One region of the Marinomonas sp. ABL3_031 genome, then DNA from elsewhere that is predicted to be linked to it. Evidence: riboswitches for the same ligand, from Rfam matches in the RefSeq annotation. Region 1 holds a riboswitch; the other holds the start of a gene.
What was found. A riboswitch is a leader RNA that binds a small molecule or an ion and turns the genes downstream of it on or off. The one in region 1 is predicted to bind thiamine pyrophosphate.

Region 1 (3,384 bases):
TTTGCCCGAGGCCTGTGGCAGGGTTTCATCGTGATAAGCACGCGCCGTTTCTGGATCCAGCGCGAGATTGAATTGATCTTCCCAACGGAACTCAAAACGTGCTTTGGACAAAGCATTGTCTCTCACTTGCGCTCCCGGATGACCTTTGGCCAGATCCGCAGCATGAGCGGAAATCTTATAAGTAATCAAACCCTGTTTTACGTCTTCCTTATTCGGCAAACCTAGGTGCTCTTTGGGTGTGACGTAGCACAACATGGCACAACCATACCAACCTATCTGCGCCGCTCCGATTCCAGACGTAATGTGGTCATAACCCGGCGCAATGTCTTGGGTTAACGGACCAAGAGTATAAAAGGGTGCTTCATGACAATGCTCAAGTTGCTCTGTCATGTTCTCTTTAATAAGTTGCATGGGAACATGTCCAGGACCTTCGATCATGACCTGCACATGGTATTCCCAAGCAATTTTGGTCAGCTCACCCAAGGTTCTTAGCTCAGACATTTGCGCTTCATCATTGGCATCCATGATGGAGCCAGGACGCAAGCCATCGCCAAGGGATAAAGCCACATCATAAGCAGCGCAAATTTCGCAAATGTCGCGAAAACGCTCATATAAAAAGCTCTCTTGGTGGTGCGCAAGACACCATTTCGCCATGATAGAACCACCACGGGAAACAATGCCGGTAAGGCGTTTTGCCGTCATTGGCACGTATCTCAATAACACACCAGCGTGAATGGTAAAGTAGTCTACGCCCTGCTCAGCTTGCTCAATCAAGGTATCGCGAAAAACGTCCCAATTCAGATCTTCGGCAATGCCATTCACTTTTTCCAGCGCTTGATAAATCGGTACGGTACCAATAGGCACGGGAGAATTACGCAGAATCCATTCGCGGGTTTCGTGTATGTTTTTCCCTGTCGATAAATCCATCACAGTGTCGGCTCCCCAACGAGTCGACCAAACAAGCTTCTCCACCTCTTCTTCAATGGAAGACGTCACCGCAGAATTACCAATGTTGGCGTTAACTTTCACCAAAAAGTTACGACCTATGATCATAGGCTCAGATTCTGGGTGATTAATGTTATTCGGAATTATGGCGCGGCCTTTCGCCACTTCTTCACGCACAAAATCTGGGGTGATCTTGTCTTGCAAGTTCGCCCCAAAACTCTGTCCCGGATGCTGCTTCAACAAGAGTTCGCTTTTGATGACTTCAAGGTTTTGATTTTCACGAATGGCAATGTACTCCATTTCTGGAGTAATGATGCCTTGCTTGGCATAATGCATTTGAGTGACACACTTACCTTGCCGAGCACGTCTTACTTTCGGCAAATGCTGAAATCTAAGCTCATCAAGACGCTCATCGTCCAATCGTGATTGAGTAAAAGTGGAACTCACCTGTGATAAGAATTGCGTATCCTGACGAGCCTCGATCCATTCATTGCGGATAGGTTTGATCCCACGGTAAACATCAATTTTTTCTTGTGGATCACCATAAGGGCCTGAACAATCATAAACATACACAGCTTCATTAGGTTCAAAGGTCAAGTTATCAGGATCCGAGCCAAGCGGTGTATCAGTAAGATTAATCTTACGCATCGGCACACGAATGGAGTCATCTGAGCCATTGAGATAAATGCGCTCAGAGGCTGGAAAAGGCTTGGCTTGTAAGGACTCAATAAAGGCCTTTGCAGCAAGGCGAGCCGCTTCGCGAGAAGACTTATTAGGTTTTTTGTTATTCTGATTCGACATGAGCATTTCCCTTTAAAAAATGGAGAATTGCTTGTCTGGGGTGCTGGTTTAACCAAAGTTCACCAACGAACTTATGGCAAAAAAGAATTCCTGAATCGAAAATTAAATGTCATGCGACTGACCGCATCAAATTTACCTTTACAATACAGGAGTTCATTTGATGCAGAAAAGAAATAGTGTGACTTTCTTGTTTCCTACGCGGGTGTTAGCCCGATCAGGTTCTGCGGATCCCGCACTCAATTGTGCGATCTCAGCCAAATGGCACTCCGACAAGTAGCACTGAGTATACGGATTCAAATATCTCTGTAAACTCTTCTGAATGGAAATGTTAGAAATTATTAAGTGGGCTATTCACCCTCTTGCATGCTTAATGCAAGCTTATACAGGGAATTTTTCTTTCCTCCTGTCAGCTTAGCAGCAATGGAAGCCGTTTGTTTTACTGAGACTTTTTCTTCTAATAAAACAGTAAGAATACGTTTAGCCTCCTCTTCCTCATCTGCTAGATCCGGCTTGGCTATGTTGAGCATGACCACAAATTCCCCTTTCAACTGATTCGCATCCTCGGCAAACTTTTCAAGGATCTGATTCGGTGTACCGGATAAAAAGGTTTCAAAGGTTTTAGTCAGCTCTCTCGCCAACACCACATTGGCTTGATCACCGTAGACAGTTTGCAAATCCTCCATAGAGTCTGCAATACGGTGAGTCGATTCATAAAACACCAAGGTACCCACTTGATCTCGCCAGGCTTCAAACACATCCTTACGGGCTTTCGATTTAGCCGGAACAAACCCTGCAAAGAAAAACTGATCAGTGGGCAAGCCAGAAGCTGACAAGGCAGCAATTAAAGCACTGGCGCCAGGCACAGGAACCACTTTGTGATCTAAATCACGCAGAATAGAGACCAAGTGATAACCAGGATCGGAAATTAATGGTGTGCCAGCATCGGATACAAGCGCGACATTCTTACCTTCATTTAATAAGCTTGCAACGTATTCTGCCTTGTCTTTCTCATTGTGATCGTGCAGTGAAAATAACTTGCCTTCAATGCCAAAATGATTCAATAAACGGCGACTGTGACGGGTATCTTCTGCGGCGATGTAGTCAACATCTCGTAAAGTTTGCTCGGCTCGCTTTGTAAAATCATCTAGATTGCCAATTGGTGTCGCAACTATGTACAGCGACCCTCTCACATCATCATTAGTATGTGATACCATGTTTCCTCTTTAATTTGCCATTTGTAAGATTATGAGCCTAACCAATTATCGCATCATATCATTAACCCTTTGTGCATTTCTGCTCAGCGCATGTAATTCAGCAAACTTAAATATGCCTCAGCAGACTTCCAGCTTGGTTCAAGGTGATAAAGAAGCCTCTGACAACACTCCACCGCCAAGCATTTATCATCCTTATAAACCCAATAACAGCAAAATAATCAGTGCGGCTTATGAGCAGGCTTTACAAAATTATCAGGACGGCGCGTATGTTCAAGCCATTTCAATTCTCGAAAAGTCCGTTCTTGGCAAAACCTCTTCGGTGCAATTTAATGCTTATTTGCTGGCAGCCAAAATCAATGCTCAACTTGATAATGCGTTAGACGCTTTTCTGTTGCTCAACAAGGCAGATCAGTTAACAGCAGCG
Region 2 (3,384 bases), on a different contig from region 1:
TGGCTTTATTTAAGTCAAAGTCAAAGCGCAACGCCTGATAAATAGCCACCTCTAAAGTAGAAGACTTTGGTCCACCACCCAGACTTAACACCACAGCAAAGCTTGAAAAGCAAAGCATGAAGATCAACACAAAAGCTCCTGGCATGGCTTTGCGTAAATAACTCCATTCAATAATACGAAAGGCAGCCCAACGAGAAAAGCCTAGCTGATACGCCTGTCGCCACTGTCCCGAAGGCACCAAAGCATACGCCTGTAGCAACAAACGCACCGCTAAGGGCAAATTGAAAAAAACATGGGCCAATAAAATTCCCGTCAAGCCATACAGAGGAACCTCTACCGACAGCAAACTGTTTAACCAACCACTGCGCCCATACACCACAACGATACCCAAAATAGCGACAATGCTGGGAACCACCATGGACACGGAAAAAATCTGCAACAACAGGTTTCGCCCAAAAAACTGGCGATGAAACAAACAGGATGCGACTGGCACCGCAATAGCAAGACTGATCAAGCTACTTAATAGCGCCTGCCACAAAGAAAAACGAATCAAACGCCATAAATAAGGCTGAGATAAAAAGCCCCACCACTCCGCAATATCACTGAACTGCAGCAAAGAAAAGAGGCTAATCCCTCCTAACAAAACAAATAAGCCCACTCCCAGCAGAGCTGGAAGTAGGCTTATGATAGACATATTTCGTTTCAAAAAAGTCCTACTTACTCTGTCGTTGCATTCAACCACTCATTAATCCAAGCTTTGCGGTTTGCCGCAACCTGTTCGACCGGTAGCACTAGATTATTAGCTGGCTTCAAAGCGGCATCAAAAGCAGCAGGCAAAGGCTGATCAAGTTTAATAACGGGCAACATCCAGTTACCCGTTGCTATGGTCGATTGAAAACCTGGCGTCAAAATGAAATTCATAAACTGCTTAGCTAAATCTTTATTTGGTGCGGATTTCAGCATTGCCGCCACTTCTACTTGTGGGTAACGCCCTTCTTCAGCTTCAACCGCTTTATATTTATTCTCACCTTCTGCCACTATGTGATAAGCCGGTGAGGTTGAATAACTCAACACCACATCCGCTTCTCCTTTAAGGAAAAGACCATAAGCATCCGACCAACCTTTGGTCACAGTGACTGTGTGAGAAGCCAATGTTTTCCAAGCCGTAGCGGCATCGTCACCATACACAGATTTCATCCAAAGCATTAAGCCCAATCCTGGCGTACTGGTACGAGGGTCTTGGTAAATTACACGCAAGTCTTGATTTTCAACAATTTCAGACAAACTGCTTGGTGGATTGGAAAGTGCTTCTGAGTTGTAGATAAAAGCAAAGTGACCATGATCAAATGGCACAAACACCTCGTCTGTCCAAGCCTGATCAAGCTGCACAGCAGTGGTATCCACGCCATGCTCAGCCAATAGACCGGTTGCTACTGCGGCTTGCATCAAGTTCAAATCCAAACCCAATAACACGTCAGCTTGCGACGACTTACCTTCAAGTTGTACGCGAGAAAAAATACCACCCGAAGAATCTAATGCTACGAAGTTCAACTCGCAATCACATTCCTTCTCGAAGTTTTCTTTGATTTTTGGCCCTGGGCCCCAATCGGATGCGAAAGAATCGTAAGTATAGACGTTTAAAGTCTGGGTGAATGCAGAGGCTGAAAAGGCAAAAGTTAAGCTTGCCAAGGCAATGCTTGAACATCGACGAAGAGAAAGTTTTTTCAAGGTGTCGCTCCTAAAATAAGTGAGCGGCGTATCAAAGGAATGTAAGCAAACGGAACTTCACTTACTACCTCAATTCCTACGCCAGCATAATCTGGATCAGGTTCAATGGGTTAGCGAATAATCACTTCTCAGCTTAGACTCAGTCCAAGCACCCCATGAGATATAGAGCGGACATTGTAAAGAGTCACTTAATGAAAGTCTATTTCATTGAGTACTCGCGTTACTGCGCCTTGACTGTTTTGCGCAAATCGTAATGCAGCTTGACCAAGACGAATACGTTGGGAAGTTTGCTTCGCTAGAGAAACCAGTAAATTGCTCAACTGCTCTTCATCCTGACAACGCAAGGCGCCTTTTGCCAAGATCAACTGGTCGGTGATGTCTTGAAAATTAAAAGTGTGAGGGCCAACTAAAATGGCCTTGGATAGCAAGGCAGGTTCAATCGGATTGTGACCACCTCGTCTTATCAAGCTGCCACCAACAAAGGCTAAGTCAGACGCTTGGTAATAATGCATTAGCTCTCCCATGCTATCACCAATCACTACCTGGAAATCACTCCATTTATTTACGGGTGTATTACTGCGTAGTGAAACTTTTGAGAAAGATTCTCTAGCCAATTGACTGACTTCTACAAAGCGCTCAGGATGACGTGGAACTAAGATCAATAAGGCCTGAGGCTGAGCTTTTAATAAGGCTTGATGCGCCTTTAATATGAGCGCATCTTCTCCTTGATGGGTACTAGCTGCAATCCAAACAAAAGGCTTATCAATTTGCTCCCGCCAGTTCTGCTCCAGCACCTCTTTAGAAACAGCCAAATCGAATTTTATACTGCCCGTCGCATATACTTTACTCGCCCCCAACCCCTTTATACGATCCGCATCCGCTTGCGCATGCGCTAAAAATTGATCCGGCAGGGCAAATAAACGTCGAGAAAAACGAGGAAATTTTTGATATCGAAGAAAAGAGCGCTCACTCATGCGAGCGTTCACAATACTGACATGAAGCCCTTTTTGTTTCGCATACCTTATCAGATTTGGCCAAAGCTCCATTTCAATTATCAGCAATCTTGGACAGTCTAATTGACTCAGCGCTTTTTTCACTGCTCTGCGCCAATCCATTGGTAAATATTTATGCTGGGCAAAGGGAAAAATTTTGGCTACTTGCTCTGCTCCCGTCGGTGTCATGGTTGTGACTAACAAACGCTGGTCAGGATATTTTTCGCGCCATTGTTCCACCAAGGGCCGCGCAGCTAAGACCTCACCCACAGAAGCACAATGCAACCAAAGATCCGCCTCAACCTCGCCCCAATGCCCATAAGCTTCCTCAGCGCGATAATTCGCATAACTCCGTTTAAAGCGACGAATTTTTAACCATATAAGCGGAGTTAGCAGATTGATAACACAAGAGTACAACCACATTATTCAGCCGACTCACTAAATTGCTGATTATGAAGTTGCGCATAGGCGCCTTGTTTGGCGAGCAGCTCTTGATGCGAACCTTGTTCAACAATCTCACCATGATCCACTACCGCAATAATATCGGCATTTTCAATGGTAGATAGGCGATGCGCTATGGCAATGGTCGTACGATTTTCCATCAAACCATCTAATGCAGATTGAATAGCACGCTCAGATTCCGTATCCAATGCGGAGGTTGCTT

Region 2: it holds a riboswitch for thiamine pyrophosphate, as region 1 does, so the genes downstream of both, thiB (thiamine ABC transporter substrate binding subunit) here and thiC (phosphomethylpyrimidine synthase ThiC) in region 1, are expected to answer to the same signal.

What each region holds. Positions count from the first base shown of each region.
Region 1 covers NZ_JBSWYU010000003.1:172,437-175,820, forward strand. The annotation lists gene thiC (phosphomethylpyrimidine synthase ThiC) at 1-1,746, opposite strand, end outside; TPP riboswitch at 1,921-2,025, opposite strand; gene rsmI (16S rRNA (cytidine(1402)-2'-O)-methyltransferase) at 2,094-2,960, opposite strand; gene ACXAH2_RS05250 (penicillin-binding protein activator) at 3,073-3,384, shown strand, end outside.
Region 2 covers NZ_JBSWYU010000014.1:51,559-54,942, forward strand. The annotation lists gene thiP (thiamine/thiamine pyrophosphate ABC transporter permease) at 1-694, opposite strand, end outside; gene thiB (thiamine ABC transporter substrate binding subunit) at 718-1,728, opposite strand; TPP riboswitch at 1,784-1,894, opposite strand; gene ACXAH2_RS14610 (3-deoxy-D-manno-octulosonic acid transferase) at 1,917-3,143, opposite strand; gene msbA (lipid A export permease/ATP-binding protein MsbA) at 3,143-3,384, opposite strand, start outside.